DNA from 2 places in the Desulforamulus ruminis DSM 2154 genome. Region 2 is predicted to be linked to the other one. Evidence: riboswitches for the same ligand, from Rfam matches in the RefSeq annotation. Region 2 holds a riboswitch; the other holds the start of a gene.

Region 1 (11,829 bases), 130 kb from region 2:
ACCGAAGAAATCTACCGGCACATGCCGGTTGCCGGTGAAAGGCTGGCCAGTGTTCAAATGCTGGATATGCCTGAAGCCAATGTGGAATATATTGATGTGGAGTTGGAGAAAAAGTGGGACCGGGTAAAGGAGATCCGTAAAGAAGTTTTGAAGGTGCTGGAAACCGCCCGTCAGAACAAAATTATCGGCAACGCCCTGGAGGCCCAAGTGGATCTTTACGCCCACGGGGACACGGCCGAGTTCCTTCGGGCTATGGCTGCTGAACTGGCCACCATTTTTATTGTTTCCGGCGTATCTCTGCATCCCCTGGCGGAAGCACCTGCTGAAGCTGCCCGAGCGGAAGGAATGGAACTGGCGGTGGCGGTGGCCCCTGCCGGCGGCGCCAAATGCGAGCGTTGTTGGATGTATGCCGAAGGGATTGGCAGTGATCCTGAAAACCCGACCCTCTGCCCCCGTTGTGCCGGCGTGGTGCAGGAACATCACCAAGTGTAACAATATTTAAGAGAGCGAACTCCAGGGTTCGCTCTCTCATGTTTTTTCTATGGAATTTCTATTTTATGCCCTGCCTCAGGGCATCCAGATCAATTAACCCCTTTTTGGCCCGCTGGGTGATGATTCCCCCAATACGTCCCGACTCTATGGAAGTTAACCCACCCCAACCTTCGCGCCGAACCTTTTCAGCCAGACCCAGTTCTTCGGCGATTTCCAATTTCAACAGATCCATGGGGGTAGGCTTTTTTTCTTTTTTAGCCCGGGATTTCATTTTTTCCTTTGAATTCTTAATTCCTGCGTTCATACTGCCTCCTTGAAGCGGAAACCCTCCCCAAGGGAGGGCTGGATTTTAAAAATCAAGGTATTCGGTGTATCATAGGGTATAATGCCCTCCTATGGCCCCCAAAATACATTCGAAATTCCATACGTTGCTGTGGATGCAGTGATGAATCCAGGGATAAGGAGAAAATAAGAGGGCCTTTGCGGCCCACTAAAAATAAATTTATCCAGCTTACCGATCAGAAGCATGTTGATTAATGCCAGGGCAGGGGCAGCTTCCGGGGCAGGTACATTTCCCTCCGAAATGATACCCTAGGAAATACCCGGATAAAAGCAAAATAACAACACCAAAGACAGTAACAATAGTCTTTTTATCAATCATTCTATTCACCCCCTAGTAGGATGAATATTGGCTTTTATTCTAAATAATTCCAATTTGAAAAAATAAATAAAAAGGTCTTCTTAAATGACGAAACCCCCCCGAAGGAGGGTTTCTTTAGACAAAGCCCATAAAAACTGTGCACCGATCACAGGGTTTACCGTATAGCCAACGGCAATCTTTCGATTGCCTGCGGCCATTGGAAAACCCGCGATGATCTTGTCGATCATTACAGATCGAAAGTCTGAAATCATCATTGATAAAAACAGACCACGAATCCTTAACCCATAAAGGAGGATTATTTCGATACTGTAATCATCTTGGCTCAGCCTTATGAACTTTGATGCTGGTAGTATAACCCCGGCAGGAACAAACTATTAATGAATCCGGTTGGTAATATTTTCTGTAAAATTATAAAAATATTTTTTCATTAAGAGGATTTTGGCAGGACTAAAAAGAATAAGGCCAAAGTGGAAAGATCAATAAAACTGCGGATGATGGCCGTGGGAGAGACCCTTGCGGGGGCGCCGAAGGAGCAAACCGGTTTCTTGAGGGAGAAACCCGTTAAACTCTCAGGCAAAAGGACTGTGGCCGGACGTACCTCTGGAGAGTTCCTGCATAAGATGGACCAGCGGGACACCAAAGGGGAAACTTCTCGGAGAAGTCATCTCTCAGGTTAAAGGACAGAGTTTATACCGGCAGCGGTATAACTCCGTCCTTTTATATTCCCGGCTTGGCGTAAGATGTTGAAGCCCGGAACATACTAAACTTAGGAGGTGACGTGGTGGCAGACATGAAAGTAACGCCTCTCTACAATGTCCACCAGCGTGCAGGAGCTAAAATGGTTGAATTCGGGGGTTGGCTGATGCCAATCCAGTATGAGGGAATTTTGAAAGAGCATCAGGCTGTGAGAACGGCCGCCGGATTATTTGATGTTTCCCATATGGGGGAAATCGAAATTACCGGGCAAGAGGCGGCTTCCTTTATACAAAGAATGATTACCAATGATTTGACCCGCTTGAGTCCCGGCGGGGCCCTTTACACGCCCATGTGCCATCCCGGAGGCGGTACGGTGGATGATTTACTGGTCTATAGGCTGGAAGATCACCGCTACCTGCTGGTGGTCAATGCTTCCAATGTGGCCAAAGATTATCAATGGCTTAAGGATCATGCCCCGGAAGGCGTAAAGGTGACCGACGTTTCCGAGAGCACCGTTCAATTGGCTCTTCAGGGGCCTTTGGCCTTAAAAATTTTGCAAAAATTAACTTCTGTTAACCTCAGTGAAATAAAATATTTTTACTTTGTGCATGGTCCGGTAGAAGGGGTGCCCTGCTTAATCTCCCGTACCGGATATACCGGTGAGGACGGCTTTGAGCTTTATTTTGCGGCGGAGCAGGCTGAAAAAGTCTGGCAGGCCATCTTAGACGCCGGGGTGGAGGAAGGGGTTAAACCCGTTGGCCTGGGGGCCAGAGACACCCTGCGCTTTGAAGCCTGCCTGGCCTTGTATGGTCACGAATTAAGCGACAGTATTTCACCCCTTATGGCCGGACTGGGCTGGACCGTAAAGTTTAACAAGGGCGAGTTTGTAGGCCGGGAAAACCTGCTTAAAGAGAAGGAAGCGGGAATCAGTCATAAACTGGTGGGCCTGGAAATGCTGGACCGGGGGATTCCCCGCCAGGGCTATCCTGTCAACAGGGAGGGCCGGGAGGTGGGCTGGATTACCTCCGGAACCTTTGCACCCACCCTGGGGAAAAACCTGGGGTTAGCGTATGTTCTGGCACAGTGGGCGGAAATCGGCAGCGAACTGGACGTAGTGGTTCGCGGCAAGCCGTTAAAGGCCCGGGTTGTGCCTAAACCATTTTATAAACGGGAGGTCTAATGAATGAATATACCAGCGGAATTAAAGTACAGCAAAGAGCACGAGTGGGTTAAAGTTGAAGGAAACCGGGCCACCATCGGCATCACGGATTTTGCCCAGGAGTCCCTGGGAGACATCGTATTTGTGGAACTGCCCGCTGTAGGGGATGAATTGGAAAGGGAAGAGACCTTCGGGGTGGTGGAGTCTGTAAAAACCGCCAGCGATTTATATTCCCCGGTGAGCGGCAAAGTGGTGGAAATCAACGAAGAACCGGTGGATTCCCCCGAAGTGGTCAATCAGGACCCCTATGGCAAGGGCTGGATGATCGTGATTGAAATGACGGAGCCGGCTCAACTGGATGATTTAATGACCTCGGAACAATATAAAGCTATGGTGGAAGAAGGGAACTAGTTTGCATTATATTCCGCATACCGCCCGGGAACGCCGGCAAATGCTTGCGGCCCTGGGCCTTGATAGCACGGATCAATTATTCCAGGATATTCCCCGGGAGCTTCTTTTTAATGGCGAGCTCCGGGTGGAGGGCGGGTGGTCGGAAATGGAACTGGCCGGTCATCTGTCCGGCCTGGCCAGAATGAACTCCGGCACCGACGAGCTGGTTTGCTTTTTGGGGGCCGGGGCTTACGATCACTATATCCCCAGTGCGGTGAAACATGTTTTGTCCAGATCGGAATTTTATACCGCTTATACTCCTTACCAGCCGGAAATCAGTCAGGGCGTTTTACAATCCATCTTTGAATACCAAAGTATGATTTGTCTGCTCACGGGCATGGATGTGGCCAATGCCTCCATGTATGACGGAGCCAGCGCCCTGGCCGAAGGGGCGCTGATGGCCTGCGCCGCCACCAAAAGAGATGCGGTGGTGGTGGCCAGAACCGTACACCCTGAGTACAGAGAAGTTCTCCGTACCTACATGTTTGGCCCCGGGGTGGCAGTAAAGGAAGTTCCTTTCCGGGACGGAGTCACCCCCGTAGAAGAAGTAATTCAACAGTTGGATAAGAATACCGCTGCTTTACTGGTGCAGTATCCCAACTTTTTCGGAAGCATGGAAGATTTAAACGGTCTGGCTGAGGCAGCCCATGCCGTGGGCGCCCTGCTGGTGGTTTGCGCCGATCCCATTGCCCTGGGTCTGCTTCAGGCACCGGGTTCCTGCGGCGCCGATATTGTGGTGGGAGAAGGCCAGTCCCTGGGCATTCCCCTTTCTTACGGCGGTCCCCATCTGGGTTTTCTGGCCTGCAAAGAAAAGCTTATGAGGAGGATGCCCGGCCGTATTGTGGGTCAAACGGTGGATGTGGAGGGCCGCAGGAGTTTTGTTTTAACCCTGCAGGCCAGAGAACAGCACATCCGCCGGGAAAAGGCCACTTCCAATATCTGCTCCAATCAGGCTTTGTGCGCCCTGGCGGCCACCGTTTATCTGAGCCTGGTGGGCCGGGAAGGCCTGCGCCGGGTGGCGGAATTATGCCTGCAGAAAATAGCCTATGCCAAAAAACTTTTGTCCGGCGTGTCCGGCTGCCGGCTGCCCTGGCATTCTCCTACCTTTAAAGAGTTTGTGGTTAAAACCGGACCGTCTCCCCGGGAAGTAAACCGCCGTCTGCTGCAGCAAGGCATCCTCGGCGGTTTGGATCTTGAACCCTATTACCCGGAATTGGCCGGGCACATGCTGATCTGCGTCACTGAAAAACGGACCCGGCAGGAAATTGAAAGCCTGGCGGAAAGACTGGGGGCTATGTCATGACCGAAAAATTAATTTTTGAATTGAGCACCCCCGGACGGCAGGGGATCGTCCTTCCGGAGGCCGACGTACCCTTGGTGGCGCCCGGTGAATTAGTGCCTGCCGGTTATCTCCGGGAAGAGACGCCGACCCTGCCGGAAGTCAGTGAACTGGATGCCGTGCGCCACTTTACCCGTCTTTCCCGCATGAATTTTGGCGTGGATGTGGGTTTTTACCCCCTCGGTTCCTGCACCATGAAGTATAATGCCAAGGTGGCGGAGGATGCCGCCGGTTTACCCGGCTTTGCCAGCCTCCATCCTTACCAGCCGGAGGAGTTAAGCCAGGGGGCGCTGAGGCTGATGTACGAAACCCAGCGGGACCTGGCTGAAATTACCGGCATGGATGAGTTTACCCTGCAGCCGGCGGCCGGAGCCCACGGCGAAATGACCGGTATGCTGATTATTAAAGCCTATCTGGCCAGTAAAGGGGAAACCCAGCGCACCAAGGTGATTGTTCCGGATTCCGCCCACGGGACCAATCCGGCCACCGCCACCCTTTGCGGGTTTAAAGTGGTGGAAGTGAAATCCGATGCCCGGGGCGGCGTGGATCTGGAGGCCCTGCGCAAGGTGCTGGGTCCGGATGTGGCGGCCCTCATGCTAACCAATCCCAGCACCCTGGGCCTATTTGAAGATAATATCCGGGAAATCGCCGACCTGGTGCATCAGGCCGGAGGCCTGCTTTATTATGACGGCGCCAATCTCAATGCCGTTATGGGTTATGCCCGACCCGGCGACATGGGGTTTGACGTGGTTCATTTAAACCTCCATAAAACCTTCGGCACACCCCACGGCGGCGGTGGACCCGGTTCCGGGCCGGTGGGCGTTAAGGCCGCACTGGCGCCTTTCTTACCCAAACCGGTGGTGGAAGAAAAGGAAGGCCTCTATGTCCTTAACCATTGCCGGCCCCAGTCCATTGGCCGCGTAAAGGCCTTCTACGGCAATTTTGGCGTGGTGGTTAAAGCCTATACCTATATCCGGGCCTTGGGCGGCCGGGGACTGAAAGCCGTTTCCGAGCACGCCGTGCTCAATGCCAATTATTTAATGGCCTGCTTAAAGGATCATCTTACCATTGCCTATCCCAGAACCTGCATGCATGAGTTTGTGGCTTCTCCCCTCAAGGAACTCAGGGAAAAGGGCGTCAAAACCCTGGATCTGGCCAAGGGACTGCTGGATTACGGCTATCACCCTCCCACCGTATATTTTCCGTTAATTGTTGAGGAGGCCTTGATGGTGGAACCCACTGAAACGGAAAGTAAAGAAACCCTGGATGCCTTTGCCCAAAACCTTATCAAGGTGCTGGAAGAAGCGGCGGAAAATCCGGAAAGGTTAAAGGAAGCGCCCTATACCACACCGGTACGCAGGCTGGATGAAGTGGCCGCCGCCCGCAAGCCGGTATTGAAGTGGCAGCCCGAGTAATTTTGGGACAGACCCCCGGTTGCCAAGAGCTTTTTTAATATGTTATACTGACTCCGTCAGGCCATCGCAAAAAGGCCAGGCCGGTTTAGGCAGCGGAATGAAACAATCCCGCGGGACTTCATCTGACCCTCAAAAGATGAGGTCCCGCGGGTTTTGTTTTGTAAATCAGAAAATTTTGTAAATACCATGGCTCGGTCATTTTTGTCGAAGACTTGATACGTCAAGTTTCTTTTAGGAGGATCACCGTGAACATTCAGGATAAAAAACTAAAAGTGGCCCGCCTTTCCATTTTTTCCAATACTTTTTTAACCCTAGGCAAACTTTGGGTTGGTTTGGTCATGGGCTCGGTGGGTGTCATTTCGGAAGCAATCCACTCGGGATTGGATCTGGTGGCCTCACTGGTTGCTTTTATGGCTGTAAGACAATCGGGAAAACCGGCCGATAAGAAACACCCTTACGGTCACGGAAAATTTGAAAATCTGGCGGGGATTATTGAAGCCCTGTTGATCTTGGCGGCAGCCATTGGTATTCTGTATCAGGCCATTGAAAAGCTGCTGCAGGGCGGTGGAGAAGTTCATTCCCTGGGCTTGGGTGCGGTGGTGATGGGGATTTCAGCGGTGGTTAACTTTGTCATTTCCCAAAGGCTGATGAAAGTTGGCGCGGAAACCGAATCACCGGCCCTGATCGCCGACGGATGGCACCTGCGGACCGATGTGTACACCTCCCTGGGAGTCTTTGTGGGCCTTGGAGCGATCAAATTAACGGGCTATACCCCGTTGGACCCGATCATTGCCATTGGCGTGAGCCTGCTCATTGTAAAAGCAGCCTTTGACTTAATTAAAGACTCTATTGGCAGCATGCTGGATACCCGTTTACCTCAGCATGAGGAAGAAATGATTAAAAAAGTATTGTCCCGCTATTCGGATCAATTTTTAGAGTATCATGGACTGAGAAGCCGTAAGGCAGGACCCCACCGCCATGTGGATCTGCACCTGGTGGTTCCCCGTCATATTCCGGTGGGGGCCGCTCATATTCTCTGCGATCAAATTGAGGCGGAAATTAAAGCCAATATGCCTGGGGTGGAAGTGCTGATTCATTGCGAGCCTTGTGAATCCCTGGAACAGCCCGGAGAAATCTTCTGCACCCGACCCGGCTGCGGCAAAGACCTAACCGAGTGTCCTAAAGGACGCTGTCCCATTGAAAATAAAAATAACGGCACAGGGAAGGAACCGGGGAGCAGGGGTTGATGGATTTATTTAGAGGCTCTTTTCTTATAAGGGGCTTTGAGACGATCAGCCTGAAACAAAACATCAAGGGATAGGGTTCCTGCCACTTTTACCAGATGAGGGCTGCGAAAATCAATCTTTACCGGAAACAGTTCGATGAATATGGGGTTAAATGCCCGGACGACGGTTATGCCGTGGTCCGTTTTTTGTAAAAGGTCCGGTTGATCGGGGGCTTCCAGGACCAGTACGGTGGGTTTGAAGCGGCGGTTGAGCCCCACCCCCTTCTTGGCATCAAGCATAGCCCCCAGCAGGTTGCCGCGTAGGGTATCCCCGGGCTGGAAGCCGTGCAGGAATACTTTTTTAATGGAATCCAAGGGAGCACCAAAATATAACTTACCCATGGTAAAACTCCTTTCATTTCCGAAGGATTGTGCAAATAATAACAATATACAATACAATTATGCAATTTGCATACCAGGCGGTGTTCTTTAGTTAAAAGTAGATTTTACGGAGCAATTCACTGCCTGCTGTTCCCAAAGGGAACAAAAGCGGGGTGAGTTGTATCAAAAAGGGACAGCTTTTGCTGTCCCTTAGGTTTTGCTTACCGGCACAGGCTGTGCCGGTTCCTTGCGGTCTTTGAGTTCCGCCACCAGCATTCCTGCCAGAATCAAGGCGCAGCCAAGCCACTGACGGGAAGTTAGGATTTCTCCGGATAAGAACCAACCGGCTGCAGCGGCAAAGACCGGTTCCATAATAAAAATAATGGCCGTATGGGTGGGGCTGGTGTAGCGCTGAACAGAGTTTTGTACCAGAAAAGCCAGGGCCGTGGCCGGAATGGCGGTGCTGAAAAGTCCGATCCAGACCGGACGGGTGAAATGCTCCGGCAGGGTTTCCAAAAAGAAACCGCAGCAACCGCTGATGATGGATACCACTCCGATCTGCAGGATGGAAAGCATCACCGGGTCATATTTGGGTGCATATTTACCCACCAGAATAATGTGGCCGGCAAAGGAAAGGGCGCAGAAAAAAGTCAGGATATCTCCATAATTTAATGAAAAATTATTTCCCAAAGAAAGCAAAGCCAATCCCAGGGTGGCGCAGGTCACGCCGGTGATAACGGGTCTGCCGGGAATTTTCCTGGTTGCCAGGCAAGAAAAAAGGGGCACCAGCACCACGGCCAGGCCCGTAATAAAACCTGCATTGGAGGCGGTGGTATATTTTAAGCCAATGGTTTGAAAGGCATAACCTGCAAACAAAAAGAACCCGATAATACTGCCGGCCAGCAAGGTCTTGAGGTCTAATCGCCGGAATCTGCGAAAGTAGATTAAAGCCAGAAAGGCAAAGGCAATGGCAAAGCGGATCGCAATGAAATAAAAGGGTCCAATATCGGCAATGGCATCCTGGACCACCACAAAGGTGACCCCCCAGATAAAGGTAATGGCCAGCAAGGCCAGGTCCGCACGGATTTGCTGAGATTTTGACATACTGTGTATCCTCCATACAATGATAACGTTTCTATTCTCTCATTCCTTGGACTAGGCGTCAATTATTTATACAATATTTCTTGTTATAAAAGTTTGTTTTGTAAAATTTTAATTAAAGGTGAGGGAGGATTTTAGCATAATAAAGCGAAACTAAAATTTATAAATCCGGGTAACTAATTATGCGCTGACGGCAGGTGTTGTAATTGGCCCCGCTAAAGAGGTACCGTTGAATGCAAAAAAGGAGGAGATTTTGTGAAGAAAGTCTTAAAATTTGGGTTGCTGGCCCTGCTGGTACTGGCACTGGCCGTGGCGGCGGCCGGCTGTGGAGGCAGTGAACCCCCCAAAGAAGAGGCCAAAGAACCGGGCGGAGATCAAGGGCAGACCGGTAAAAAGCTGGTGGTTGGTTCCGATACCACCTTTGCCCCCTTTGAATTTACCGATGCTGCCACCGGTAAATATATTGGTTTTGATGTAGAGTTAATTGAAGCGGTTGCTAAAGAAGCGGGTTACGAGCTGGATTTCCGCAGCATGGCCTTTGACGGCCTGATTCCTGCCCTGCAGACCAGCCAGATTGACGCGGCCATTTCTTCTATAACCATCACCGACGAGCGGAAGCAGGTGGTTAATTTTACCGATCCCTATTACAAGTCCGGTCTTATTGTAGCCGTTCAGGCCAAAAATGACGACATTAAGAGTTTTGACGACCTGAAGGGCAAAAAAATTGCCGTTCAAAGCGGAACCACCGGCGCCAAGATGGCTGAAAAAATTCCCGAAGCCAAAATTACTTACTTCACCAACACCGACCAGGCCTTAATGGAACTGAAAAACGGTGCGGTGGATGCCGTTATCAACGACTATCCGGTCAGCGCTTACTTTGTTAAGCAGGGTAACGACGATGTGAAGCTGGTTGGAGATATCCTCTCCGCGGAAGAATATGGTATTGCCGTTCCCAAGGATAAGACCGAAGTTTTGGAAAACCTGAACGCTGCTTTAAAAACCCTGAAAGAGAACGGTGAATACGCTACCATTTACAAAAAATGGTTTGGTGAAGAACCGAAATAAAATAGTCGACCTGCCCTAAGTTATCATGTAAAATAATAATGGTGCGTAACATCATGTTACGCATATTTTATGCAATTAATTAATCAGGCAGGTGAAGGTATGGAATCACTACAGGTCATGAAGAGTGCTTTGCCCGTTTTAATGGTGGGCTTAAAGATGACCATTGAGCTTACCACCTTGGCAGTATTTTTCGGCTGTATTATCGGCCTTTTTATGGCCCTGGGGAAAATGAGCAAAAACATTCTCCTCAGATACCCGTCCGTTGTTTATATTGAGTTTTTCCGGGGGTCACCCCTGCTGGTGCAATTATTTTTAGTTTATTTCGGGTTACCGCAGATGGTGGGCCACCCAGTGGACCGTTTTTGGTCCGCCGTGCTGGTTTTAAGCCTTAACAGCGGGGCTTATATTGCAGAGATTTTCCGGGGAGGAATTCAGTCCATCGACCGGGGGCAGACAGAAGCGGCTCGTTCTTTAGGCATGACCCATGTACAAGCCATGCGACATGTGATCCTTCCCCAGGCCTTTAAGCGGGTCATCCCGCCCATGGGCAATGAATTTATCGCCATGATGAAAGACACTTCCCTGGTGTCCGTAATCGGTTTAGCGGAACTGGCCCGTACCGGGCAGCTAATTATTGCCAACAACTACCGGGCCATGGAGATTTGGTTTGTTGTGGCCATTATTTATATTTGTATGACCGTGCTCATTTCGGAATTCTTTGTCAACCGCATGGAAAGGAGGCTGAAGGCCGGTGATCGTAGCTAAAAATATTCACAAAAGCTTTGACCAGCTTCAGGTCCTGCGGGGAATTGATTTGTATGTAAAAGAGCAGGAGGTGGTTGTCATTATCGGTCCTTCGGGTTCCGGCAAGAGCACTTTCCTGCGCTGCCTGAATTTGCTGGAGGAACCCACCTCCGGGGAGATTACCATTGACGGCCTGCCGGTCATGGATAAAGGGTCCGACATTAATAAAATCCGGCAGAATGTGGGGATGGTGTTCCAGCGGTTTAATTTGTTCCCGCACAAGACGGCCCTGCAAAATATTACCCTGGCTCCCATGAAAGTAAAAAATCTTTCTGAACCGGAAGCCGCTAAAATCGCCAGGGATTTGCTGGCCAAGGTAGGTCTGCAGGACAAAGAAAATGTCTATCCCGACCAGTTGTCCGGCGGGCAGCAGCAGCGGGTGGCCATTGCCCGGGCTCTGGCCATGAAGCCCAAGGTGATGCTGTTCGATGAGCCCACCTCCGCCCTGGACCCGGAAATGGTTGGCGAGGTTCTGGCCGTTATGAAGGATTTGGCCCGGGAAGGGATGACCATGGTGGTGGTAACCCATGAAATGGGTTTCGCCCGGGAGGTAGGAGACAGAGTTTTGTTCATGGATGAAGGAAAGGTCGTTGAAGTGGGAACACCGGAGCAGATTTTCGGCAACCCCCAAAATGAGCGGACCCGGTCTTTCCTCAACAAAATTTTATAACATAAAGAATGAAGCCAGCTTAAATAGCTGGCTTCATTAATTCAAGGTAATCTTCACCCAGTTTGGTTAACGAACATATCTTGCTCTTACCCTCGGAGGTGACATCCACCAGTCCCAGAGCGAACAACTGCATGACCACATGGTCCAGGACAGCCCGCTTAACCTTGGCGGTTAAGGAAAGTTCCTCTTTATTCATTTTGCCTTCGTCGATGAGGGCTCGGAGAACCCTCTCTGCCTCTACCGGCAGTCGATTTCCCACATCTTTAAAGTATTGGGAGATGGTAAGTCCTGTCATCCTTGTACAACCCCTTTGCTAAGAAACTAGTTAATATTATCTAAACAAATTATTGACCAAACTTAAAAAGTTTATT
Region 2 (11,829 bases):
ATTCCTGACAAAAAATACTTATCATAACAAAATTTTTTGTGACTGGTAAAAAACAGTTTATTTTTAATTTGAGTTTGGTATAATAAATTTTGTGTTTGAGAAATTACGTTAATTGATTTAAAAAAGAGAGGAGAACGGAGAATGTTGCCCAACCCTGAGAAATATTTTGTGACTGCGGCTTCTTCTGAGGGTAAAAGCAGGTTAACGGCCTTTGACAATGCTTTGTTAAAGGTTTTATGGACAATATAAACTTGCTTGGGGCATTCAGTCTTCTGCCTCCAGTGCCGAATATGACCCGGAACGGGATGCTTCCTTCTCCTCTGGTTACCACTTACCTATGGTTATATCATTGGTGCAAAGCTGGAAGAGCCTTTGAGACCGGGGTATGGAGTGAATGGAAGTTAAAATGGCGGCTGTGGAGCACCGGGTGGATCGGATTGGTTGCGCCATGGCAGCAGTCTCTCTCTGATATTAAGTATAAGGAGGTATTTGTTTCATGGAGTTATGGTTTACTGAAAAAGATACGGTTCCTGGTTTAGCCCTCAGTGTAAAGGTGAATAAAGTTTTACACAGGGAAAAAACCGATTTCCAAGATCTGGCCATTGTGGATACCCCCATTTTCGGGCGTATGCTTTTTTTGGATAACATTATAATGACCAATATTAAAGATGAGTTTGTTTACCATGAAATGATCAGCCATGTAGCATTAAATACACATCCCAATCCCCAAAAAGTGTTGGTCATTGGTGGTGGAGACGGTGGGGCGATTCGTGAAATTATCAAACATCCCAAAGTCGAAAAGGCTGTATTGGTTGAAATTGACCGTCGTGTAGTGGAAACGTCCAAAGAATACCTGCCGGAAATTGCCTGCGGGCTGGATGACCCGAAAGTGGAAGTCCTTTATGAAGATGGCATTAAGTATGTAAATGAGCATAAAAATGAATTTGATGTGATTATTGTTGACTCCACTGACCCCATCGGTCCTGCTGTAGGACTGTTTGAAAGCAATTTTTATAAAAGCTGCTACGATTCTTTGAAGGAAGACGGTATTTTTGTAGCCCAAACAGAATCCCCCTATTATAATGAAGAATTGATCCCGCAAATCCAAAAGAATCTTCGGGCACTCTATCCCATAACCAAGCTCTATTTAGCCTTTATTCCTACCTATCCCGGCGGATGCTGGAGTTTTACCATGGGTTGCAAGAAGTACGACCCCGAGACCGTTGACTTGAGCAATTGGCCAGGCTATCCCACCCGCTATTACAATCCTGAAATCCACAAAGCGGCCTTTGTATTACCAAACTTTGTTCGGGAACTGATCAAAGAGTAATAAAAAAATCATTGACTGTATGCTATTAGAGGCTGGCAAGGTTGCAAGTCATTCCGCCACGGTTGGTAACCCTTGGTGCCTTGTCAGCCATAACTTTATCCGGTAGAAAAATTGAGGTTAAAAATTCTTAACGTAAAAGAAAAATTCATTTGACTTATCAATGCAGTTTTTGTATACTTATCAATGTCAGCGGCGAGCGCTGCTTTCTGGAGCTGTGGTGTAGTGGCCTAACATGCCTGCCTGTCACGCAGGAGATCGCGGGTTCGACTCCCGTCAGCTCCGCCATATCAAACATATGCCTCGATAGCTCAGTTGGTAGAGCAGCGGACTGAAAATCCGCGTGTCGCTGGTTCGATTCCGGCTCGAGGCACCATCTTAAACATGCGGAAGTGGCTCAGTGGTAGAGCATCGCCTTGCCAAGGCGAGGGTCGCGGGTTCGAATCCCGTCTTCCGCTCCATTTTTATCTGGCGGCATAGCCAAGTGGTAAGGCAGAGGACTGCAAATCCTCCATTCCCCAGTTCAAATCTGGGTGCCGCCTCCAGTTAAATGAAACACCTGTCAAACGGTGTTTTTTTATTGTAGCATTATTCTTCCTTTTTATGGACAGCCGGTTGTGGACATACAGGGATGGTTTACGCCAAGCAAATTTTCTAATAGGAAATTTTATGCCTAAAACACCCGGTTGCTATTTACACAACCGGGTGTGTGTATTGTGAAATCTTTTTATGAAAAAAACGATCAATCGTTGAACACGAATAATATAATGGATTAGATTTGTATTATGATTCACAAACTTGGAATTTTTAATAAGAATTTTTTTATTAATTTTCTGAATTAGCAGGAGAAAAGAGACTTTTGTGTCGAAGTGATAAATATCACAAAATGTTGTCTTTTTAAGGAGTGTTTATGGGGATGCTTGAAACCTGCAAGCGGTGCAAGTACGGGGTTGAAATTATTCGCGGAGACTACAAATGTGAAAAACAAGAAATAAAAATTACCAGGGATGAAGCTCTTTATCCCTTTAGACGTTGTAAGTGGTTTGTTTTTAAAAGTAGTCTGGTTAAAGTAAAAAAGCTTCACGCTCTGGCTGTTGTCCCTAAAAGGGCCACCGTTGAGAGCGCGGGCTTTGATCTACACTGCATTGAGGACTTCTCCATCCGGCCAGGGGAGCATTACACAACCCATACAGGGTTGGCTTTTGAGATTCCCCCCGGTTATGTCATGCTTATTTACCCCCGCAGCGGCAATGCTAAAAAACATGGCATTACTTTGAGCAATGCGGTGGGTGTTGTGGATTCGGACTACCGGGGTGAAGTCATGATTTTAATGTACAATGCCGGAACCCATGAAGTATTTTTCCAGGCCGGCGATCGAATTGCCCAGGCGATTATTCATACACTGCCGGATATTGAACTGGTTGAATGCGAAGAACTCAGTGAAACCGAGAGAGGTCGAGGAGGATTCGGCAGTACCGGTTCATAATCCTGTAATGGTAAAAAATCGGTCTTGATTTAAGTTTTAAATTATGATAAATTTTATAATTGTCAGCGCCTCGATAGCTCAGTTGGTAGAGCAGCGGACTGAAAATCCGCGTGTCGCTGGTTCGATTCCGGCTCGAGGCACCATTTTAAACAGGCGGAAGTGGCTCAGTGGTAGAGCATCGCCTTGCCAAGGCGAGGGTCGCGGGTTCGAATCCCGTCTTCCGCTCCACTTGTTATGGCGGCATAGCCAAGTGGTAAGGCAGAGGACTGCAAATCCTCCATTCCCCAGTTCAAATCTGGGTGCCGCCTCCATTATATTGTTCACACCACCTGCTATAGCAGGTGTTTTTTATTAGTGGGATAAGAAGAAGTTCGGCGAAACCGAACTTCTTACAGCCTTTTTCTCTTTTTAGGCCGGCTTTTTTGTATGGCGATTCTTGGTTCATTAAAAATTTCGGTATGAAAGGTTGGCGCTGCGTCATAAACTGTGTGGGAAACCTCTTTAAGAACTCTGGAGATGACCCCTTCTTTATCTTCCATCTCAATGGTGGACTGTATAACCGGCAGCAGGGGTTTTTCTTCAACAGATTCCGGAGTCCTCGCTTTTATTCCATCCTTATTATTCACGGCCTCTTTACAGGACGGATACTGCGCCAGTGTGAGGGCGGATATTTGAGTGTTCAGGGAATGAAGTTGAACCAAGGTTTCCTCCAGGGCCAATACTTCTTCCGGAGTTCCCTCCACTCCCAGGGCTTTAATGCTGTCTTCTTCCATTAATTGAACCCATTCGGATACAACCTCCAGACCGTTGCGCAAATCCCGAAAACCCTTTTGCACCTGTTCGCCGATATGTTTTTCCAGCTCTTCCTGCCGCACAGATAGATCCAGGACTTCGTTTCTTTCTGATCGGGTCAACATAGACAAGGGTTTATCCAACCGGCTGATCCTATCTACAATGTCCCGGTACTGTCTGAATAACATCCATGAAAACCTCCTTTTACCACTTTAAATAAAAGATTCTGCACCAAAAAGGAAATTCCTTCCATATTAAGAAAGTTAAGTAAATATTTTGTGTGTGTTAATGGTAGCAAGTAGGGTTATACTTTTACCAACAGGAAAGTAATGGTATACTCAATAAAAAGATCAGGATGTGTTTCTATGGACTCAATGTTAAACTTTTATAGCCAGTTAAGCAGAACCGATTTAATTTTTATGTTTCTCGCGGTAACCGCTGCTTTAGCCGCCACCATCATTGGTTTTAATCGTAGATATAGGGAGTAACTCTATCGGTTGGATATTGACTTGCTTGTATCCGGTATGATATATTAATATTTGTCGCGAGAAGTGCGGAAGTGGCTCAGTGGTAGAGCATCGCCTTGCCAAGGCGAGGGTCGCGGGTTCGAATCCCGTCTTCCGCTCCACTTTTTTGGAGCTGTGGTGTAGTGGCCTAACATGCCTGCCTGTCACGCAGGAGATCGCGGGTTCGACTCCCGTCAGCTCCGCCATTTTATTCCCTTTGGAATCGAATTATTGACAAATACCCTCGGCAGTTGTTATACTCAAAAACAGAAAATCTTTGCCCGGGTGGCGGAATAGGCAGACGCACAGGACTTAAAATCCTGCGGTTTCACGACCGTGCCGGTTCGACCCCGGCCCCGGGCACCAATTATAGAGAGATTCAGAAAAAGCTTACCCCAAGAAGGGTGAGCTTTTTATTGTTTTGTGGCCAAAATGTTGCAGGACAGGGTTTTCTTATTTTTCCACCGGGCATGCTATATCAAAACCTTGGGAGGGATCGGTATGCCACAGGATCTGAAGGGCATTTTGCGACTCATCGACGAACTAAGAAGGAAGCTGCACAATGAGAGTGAGGGTAAGCTATTGACCGACCCTGAGGTAGTTGAGGCCAGTGAGGAATTGAACAGAGTGCTGAATAAGTATTATGGTCTACTAAAGGAGAAGGAGGAAAAAGGCTAGCAGAGGTGGCGGCAATTTTTTTGATTAGTGCTGAGAAGAATATAATTTGGGGGTTGTCACTAACTGGTTTTTTTCATTGACATCACTAAAAGGTCGAAAAAGCGGTGAAGTGGTCGGTTTGTATACCTTTACATTTTGATTTTCTTCATCTATATTTACTATAGGATCCTCAAGGTGAAAAAAAGCACAAAAATGAATTTCAGCTCTTATAGTAGTAGTATTCTAACTATAAATTAACGAAAAACTGTGGACTTTAATTTTAAAATAGCATTAAAACCTTGTCCTTCAGTTTAAAAAGCATAGAAAGTAAAAGAAGGGAAGGCGTTAAACCTTCCTTTTCTTTTCTTAAAAATAGACTTGAAAACACATTTAGAGTAATGCTTCAACTTATTTTTTAACTACGCGACATAAATCGACTGCCTTTATCCTTGATTATTGTGGACTTCCAGTGATATATTTTTTTTTTGAAAATTATTAATTTATTGTAAATTTTTTACATATTAAAACGATGAGGTTTAAAATGATAAGAAGATTCAGCAAGGCTAGTATTAAGAGTAAATTAATTACTTTGGTTCTAGTAATTATTATGCCGGTGATTCTCTTACTGTCATATACGTTTTCAGAATATCGTAAGGTGGAAGTAACGCAAGCCCAAGAGAATACCAAGCGATTAGTCACTCAGGCTACTGAAAATTACAATAGAACTATAAAATGCACCAAACAAATGCTGCAACTCTTGGCTTTAAATCCTCAAGTGCTAAATATAGATTGGAGTAATGAACTATATCGTTCGTTACTTGCGGAACATCCCGAATATTCTATTATAGGGATGCTTGATGTAAAAGGTAATCTAATTTGCAGCGCCCCTCAATCTACGGAACCACTCAATTTTTTTGCAAGGCCCGCATTCCAACGGGCATTGCAAACCGGTAGGTTCTCTATTGGAGAATATTATGTGGGACCGATAACCGGTCAAACGGTGATTACCTTTTGTTATCCCGTTATGGACCATAATGGAAAGGTGAACGGGGTTCTTTTTACCGGGCTCAAATTAAGTTATCTTACCGATATTGCCTGGCAGTACAAGCTACCTGAAGGTTCCAGCTTAACTTTATGTGATGGAAAGGGAAAAATCCTGGCCCGCTTTCCCGATAATGATCGCTGGACAGGGAGAACGGTTCCCGAGGCCTTAAGAGATGCTGTGGTTAAGGGTAATGTAAAAAGCATACAAGCCTTGGGGGTTGATGGAACAGAGAGAATTTATTCCTTTACTCCCTTAAGTAGCTTTCCTAACAATGATAGAGCTTTATACATTTATTCCGGTATTCCCAAGCATGTAGTATATACTACCTCCAACGGTATATTGCAAAAAAACATTACCGTCATTATTATTGTTACCTTAGCCTCCGTAGCTTTAATTCTAATTAGTGGAACTTTGCATCTATTGAGACCCTTGAATAATCTGGTAAAAGTAACCAAGGAACTGTCTTCGGCCAACTTGAATGTAAGGACCAACTTACCCTATGACGGTGAGATTGGTTTATTAGCAAAATCCTTTGATGAAATGATTATATCTTTAGAAAAGTATGCAAAAAAGCTGGAGAATGCAGAACGAAAATATAAATCATTGGTTGAGCAATTGCCAGTGGTGGTTTATCTCTCACAATTACCCGATCAAAAGCCCATCTATATTAATCCGTATTTACATAAGGTATTAGGATTTTTTGCTGAGGAATGGCTTGGTAAACCGAAGATTTGGATGGAATACATCTTTATAGAAGACAAAGAGCGTGTGGAAGAAGAATTCCGAAACAGCGTTGCAAATAAAACTGATTTTGTCTCTGAGTACCGTATGGTGCATCGTAATGGTCAAGTGGTTTGGGTTCAGGAGCATGCTGAATTGCTGTTTGATGAAGAAGGCAAATCCTATGCCATCCAGGGGATTATGCAGGATATCACTGAGAGAAAACGTTATGAAAATGAATTAATAAAATTAGACCGATTAAATTTAATCGGGGAAATGGCTGCCGGCATCAGTCATGAAGTAAGAAATCCCATGACAACCATCCGGGGGTTCTTACAGATGCTGCGTGAAAAAGAGAGCCGATATAAAAGTTATTACGACTTAATGATTGAAGAGCTGGACCGGGCGAACTTAATTATTACTGAGTTTTTATCCATTGGCAGAAGCAAGCCCACAGGCTTGGAAGTACAAAATCTTAATCATATTATTAGCAGCTTGATCCCTTTAATTAAAGCGGATGCTGCCAATCAGGACAAAAACCTGCAGATTGATATCAGCGAGATACCGGATATCTTATTAAATGAAAATGAAATCCGTCAGCTCATATTAAATCTGTGCCGTAATGGCTTGGAGGCAATGCAGCAGAGTGGGGGTTATTTAACCATCAGAACCTATAGGGACCCCAATCACCTGGTGCTGGTGGTCCAGGACCAGGGCGAGGGAATTAAACCGGAGTATTTAGAAAAGCTGGGAACCCCTTTCTTTACCACAAAAGACTACGGAACGGGTTTAGGGCTTGGTATTTGTTACAGTATTGCCGCCCGTCACAATGCCACCATCAGTATTGATACCGGACCCAAAGGAACCACCTTCTATGTTAAGTTTGAATGCAGTTCGTGTTAGAAAGAGAAATCCTTTGCATCTAGCCGGTGTTGCCCACACAAAACCCAGCAATGATTTTGATAAGACAGACAGGGATCATTATGATATAATAAAATATCTGTTACAAAGGATATTGAGAACGGCAAAAAGGCCGTGCGGTAAAAATCTTCTTAAAAGATTTGGCTTAATTAAGCACCCGACCATATAAAACCAAATAAAATCGGATGAAGAATACGGGAGAGACCTCTGGCTGAGGCGCCGAAGGAGTAAAGGAGCGGTGAAGCGAAACCGGTTTTGAAACTCTCAGGTAAAAGTACTGTATTCAGACGATACTCTGGAGAGTTTTCATGAGGCGGCAAGTTTTATGAAACACCCAAGGGGATAGCTTCGCAAGAGGTGAATCTTTCAGGTTAAAGGACAGAGGAAACAGCAAAGACTGTTTCCTCTGTCCTTTTATTTTGCAGTCAAGAACAAATCCTTTGGGAGGGAGGTTGATACATATTGAAAATCCTGTTCATTAGGGCCCAAGGGAGAAAGGGCAGGAGGGATCCTGACGGTAGGAAACTTGGATGAAAGGCAGTAAGGCAGCCCTGCCTAAGGGCGAAGCTTAAATAACCAAGGATGATAAAAAGGGGGAAGAAAATAGTGAACTACTTAATGCAAGATCCCGAAGCGGCTGAAATTGTAGAATTGGAAAGGATGCGTCAAAATCGTAAGATTGAATTAATTGCTTCGGAGAATTTTACCTCCCAGGTGGTGATGGCGGCTCAGGGCAGTGTCTTAACCAATAAATATGCGGAAGGTTACCCGGGTAAAAGATATTATGGCGGTTGCGAATATGTGGATAAGATGGAGAATCTAGCCATACAAAGAGCCCAGAAATTATTTGGCGGGGAACATATTAATGTGCAGCCCCATTCCGGGGCTCAGGCCAATTTTGCCGTGTACTTTGCGGTTCTAAAACCCGGGGACAAGATTATGGGGCAAAATTTGAATGATGGAGGGCATCTAACCCACGGCAGTCCGGCCAATGTATCCGGTTCCTACTTTGAAGTAAAGTCCTATGGTGTGGATCCCGAAACCCACCGGCTGGATTATGAAAAAATTGCGGCCCTGGCCCGGGAATACAGACCCAAAATGATCGTGGCAGGCACCAGCGCCTATCCCAGGACCATTGATTTTCAAAGGTTCAGGGAAATTGCCGATGAAGTGGGTGCCCTCCTTTTAGTGGATATGGCGCACATTGCCGGGCTGGTGGCAGCAGGCCTGCATATGAGCCCCGTTCCCTACGCTGATTTTGTGACTACCACCACCCATAAAACCTTGCGGGGACCCAGAGGCGGCATGATTCTGTGTAAAAAGGATTATGCTTCGGCGGTTAACAAGGCCGTTTTTCCCGGTACCCAGGGCGGACCGCTGATGCATGTGATTGCGGCCAAAGCAGTTGCCTTTGGCGAAGCGTTAAAACCCGGTTTTATAGATTATCAAAAACAGGTGTTAAAAAATGCTTCATTTCTAGCCCAAGAACTGCAAAAAGCCGGTTTTACCCTGGTATCCGGCGGGACGGATACTCACTTGATCCTGGTGGATCTGCGCAATCGGAATATGACCGGAAAAGAAGCTGAGAAAAGATTGGATGAGATTGGGGTGACCGTCAATAAAAATACCATCCCCTTTGAGCCGCTCAGTCCCTTTGTTACCAGCGGCATCCGAATCGGCACACCGGCCGTGACCACCCGAGGATTTAAAGAAGCGGAGATGGCCGAGGTCGCCGGCATTATTAACACGGCTCTTTCAGATCAATTTAATGAAAAAGCAGAGGAACTGAAGCAAAGGGTGAATGAAATATGTGTTAAATATCCCATTTATTAAGGTATATTAATACCTGGAGGTGTTATCTTGAACTATCGCATCGTAATTATAGGCGGGGGGCCCGGCGGCTATGTAGCAGCCATCCGGGCCGCCAAATTGGGAGCTAAAGTGGCTTTGGTGGAAAAAGATCAGGTGGGCGGCACATGTTTAAATTGGGGATGTATTCCCACCAAAGCGCTGGTAAGTCAGGCCGCTTTAGTGGCTGCTATCCGCCGGTCGGAGGAACTGGGGATTCAGGTTGGCCAGATAGCGGTGGATTATGGGCGGATGAAGGAGCGCAAGGATCAGGTGGTAAACAAACTGGTGGGTGGAGTGCAATATCTGCTGAAGAAGAACAAAGTGGAGGTGATTCAGGGCGCCGGTCGTATTGTCGCCCCCGGTCAGGTTAAGGTGGACTTAAAGGACGGCGGTGAGATGGTCTTAGATGCAGAAAACATTATCTTGGCCACCGGCACCCGCCCGGCTTTGATTCCCGCCCTGGGCTATGACGGACAGCGGGTGATGACCTCCGATGAAATCCTCAACCTGACAGAACTGCCCGGGGAAATGTTAATTATCGGCGGCGGTGTGATTGGCTGTGAATTTGCCTGCATCTTTGCCGAGCTGGGAGTTAAGATCACCATTGTGGAAGCCCTGCCGACCCTGTTATCCACAGTAGACCGGGATGTTCAGAGACAGATGCAAAGCATTTTGAAAAAACGCGGCATTACGGTTAAGACCAAGTCCAAAATAACGGCTGTAACCAAAACCGCAGATAAAGTGATGGCGTTGTTGGAGAACGGCGAAGAATTGGTGGCGGATAAAATACTGATTTCCATTGGACGTACCATGAATTTAGCAGAGCAAGGCCTGGCGGAATTGGGCGTTCAGTTTAACGACCGGGGGGCAGTCCAGGTGGATAGCCGGCTGCGCACCAGCGTGCCGGGTATCTATGCCATTGGGGATATTACCGGGAAAATTCAGTTGGCACATGTGGCTTCCGCCCAGGGAATGGTGGCTGTGGATCATATCATGGGCAAGGAAAAGGAGATGGACTACAGCGTTGTGCCCAGTTGCATCTTTACCATACCGGAAACAGCCGGCGTAGGCTTAACAACCCAAGAGGCCGAGGCTCGGGGCATCAAAATAAAGGCCGGCAAGTTCCCCTTTATGGCTTCGGGAAAGGCGGTTGCCATGGGTGAAACCGAGGGGTTTGTCAAAATACTGGCCGATCCGGATACAGACCGTATCCTGGGCGTCCATATACTGGGGCCCCACGCAACCGACCTCATTGGCGAGGCAACGTTGGCCATCCAGTTAGGGGCTACCGTAGAGCAATTGGCCGGGACCATTCATGCTCATCCGACTCTTTCTGAAGCTGTGCTGGAAGCAGCGGAGGCGTTGCATGGTATGGCTGTCCACATTTAATGAAGACTCCGAACTTTTAATCGTCCTGTTGAAGCCGGCATCGTAAAAGGGTGCCGGCTTTTTTCTGCGTCTGTCCGGACCTGTTCAACCGGTGTTGTCGATAGAATTTGTTTAAGTTATTTCTTTGATTTTTCGGTACTGACATGAATATTGGGGTTGCTTTGACCATTAACCGTAACCTGTGGATTTACTGTAGTGTTTTTGGCCGGAGCGACCGTTGCCTGAGTATGGCCATGTTTGGTTTCCAGATATTTTTCATACCCCATGGTACCGCTCACAATCAGAGCAACAATGGCGTATACAATAAGAAATTTTTTCATCACCTATCGCCTCCAGGCTGATTGTCTCATGCAAATCTTAAAATAACCTTAAACCAATGATGGATCACAGAGCCTCAGGGTTCCTTTTTAATGATTTATTATTTTATAAACATAGTTTAAAAGCAATAGGTTGGATGTGGTACAAATTCTGATCAAGAAACAACTCTATTTGCTCAAAATCAGACAACATGAAATTATTCTTTAATTTCCTTTCTGCAGTTGACATATATTGGGTAAATGTTTCATAATGAATATTAGATCAGAATAATTCTTATTTAGGTGGGTGGTATAAAATTTAAATTATTGTTTAGTAAAAATTACGGACAAGCGGGTTAACAAACCCTCAAAAGGATAAAAGGAGGAACCTTGGGTGAAAAAATTTTTTGCGGCGCTGGTAGTTTTGTTATTTACGGGCTTACTGACTGGTTGCGGGTCGGCTGAAAACACCGGGCAAAAGGAACAATTGACCGTCTATACCAGCTTCTACCCCCTTTATGATTTTGCCAAGCAGGTGGGGGGAGACAAAATTATTGTTAAAAACGTTGTACCGGCGGGAGCTGAACCTCATGACTGGGAGCCTAGTCCCCAGGACGTTGCGGAAATGACCAAGGCGGACGTTTTAATTCTTAGCGGCACCGGCATGGAACCCTGGGCTGAAAAGGTATTGGCCAACATTGATCAAAGCAAGGTAACTGTTATTTACGGCGGGCAAAATATTGAATTAATTGAGGGCACGGCGCATGAACATGAGGGCGAAGAAGAACATGGCCACGAACAGGAGGCTCATGAGGCCGCCCATCATGAGGAATCCGGTG

What was found. A riboswitch is a leader RNA that binds a small molecule or an ion and turns the genes downstream of it on or off. The one in region 2 is predicted to bind glycine.
Region 1: another riboswitch for glycine. It lies ahead of gcvT (glycine cleavage system aminomethyltransferase GcvT); the one in region 2 lies ahead of DESRU_RS17145 (serine hydroxymethyltransferase).

The regions. Positions count from the first base shown of each region.
Region 1 is NC_015589.1:3,330,203-3,342,031, reverse strand. Features, by position in the region: gene ileS (isoleucine--tRNA ligase) at 1-492, shown strand, start outside; gene DESRU_RS16560 (alpha/beta-type small acid-soluble spore protein) at 551-796, opposite strand; gene DESRU_RS20990 (hypothetical protein) at 1,004-1,153, opposite strand; gene DESRU_RS20985 (hypothetical protein) at 1,234-1,407, opposite strand; glycine riboswitch at 1,645-1,748, shown strand; glycine riboswitch at 1,752-1,839, shown strand; gene gcvT (glycine cleavage system aminomethyltransferase GcvT) at 1,935-3,029, shown strand; gene gcvH (glycine cleavage system protein GcvH) at 3,033-3,419, shown strand; gene gcvPA (aminomethyl-transferring glycine dehydrogenase subunit GcvPA) at 3,421-4,761, shown strand; gene gcvPB (aminomethyl-transferring glycine dehydrogenase subunit GcvPB) at 4,758-6,212, shown strand; gene DESRU_RS16530 (cation diffusion facilitator family transporter) at 6,458-7,459, shown strand; gene DESRU_RS16525 (hypothetical protein) at 7,465-7,839, opposite strand; gene DESRU_RS16520 (DMT family transporter) at 8,029-8,922, opposite strand; gene DESRU_RS16515 (basic amino acid ABC transporter substrate-binding protein) at 9,175-9,984, shown strand; gene DESRU_RS16510 (amino acid ABC transporter permease) at 10,084-10,749, shown strand; gene DESRU_RS16505 (amino acid ABC transporter ATP-binding protein) at 10,736-11,458, shown strand; gene DESRU_RS16500 (hypothetical protein) at 11,478-11,753, opposite strand; gene DESRU_RS20630 (hypothetical protein) at 11,803-11,829, opposite strand, start outside.
Region 2 is NC_015589.1:3,462,706-3,474,534, reverse strand. Features, by position in the region: gene DESRU_RS21370 (pyruvoyl-dependent arginine decarboxylase) at 142-249, shown strand; gene speE (polyamine aminopropyltransferase) at 497-1,330, shown strand; tRNA gene DESRU_RS17210 (tRNA-Asp) at 1,539-1,615, shown strand; tRNA gene DESRU_RS17205 (tRNA-Phe) at 1,628-1,703, shown strand; tRNA gene DESRU_RS17200 (tRNA-Gly) at 1,714-1,788, shown strand; tRNA gene DESRU_RS17195 (tRNA-Cys) at 1,798-1,872, shown strand; gene dut (dUTP diphosphatase) at 2,244-2,813, shown strand; tRNA gene DESRU_RS17185 (tRNA-Phe) at 2,881-2,956, shown strand; tRNA gene DESRU_RS17180 (tRNA-Gly) at 2,967-3,041, shown strand; tRNA gene DESRU_RS17175 (tRNA-Cys) at 3,050-3,124, shown strand; gene DESRU_RS17170 (hypothetical protein) at 3,203-3,793, opposite strand; gene DESRU_RS21560 (hypothetical protein) at 3,971-4,093, shown strand; tRNA gene DESRU_RS17165 (tRNA-Gly) at 4,159-4,233, shown strand; tRNA gene DESRU_RS17160 (tRNA-Asp) at 4,241-4,317, shown strand; tRNA gene DESRU_RS17155 (tRNA-Leu) at 4,391-4,477, shown strand; gene DESRU_RS20635 (aspartyl-phosphate phosphatase Spo0E family protein) at 4,613-4,789, shown strand; gene DESRU_RS20015 (cache domain-containing protein) at 5,298-7,436, shown strand; glycine riboswitch at 7,640-7,744, shown strand; gene DESRU_RS17145 (serine hydroxymethyltransferase) at 8,037-9,287, shown strand; gene lpdA (dihydrolipoyl dehydrogenase) at 9,315-10,694, shown strand; gene DESRU_RS17135 (hypothetical protein) at 10,811-11,014, opposite strand; gene DESRU_RS17130 (metal ABC transporter substrate-binding protein) at 11,385-11,829, shown strand, end outside.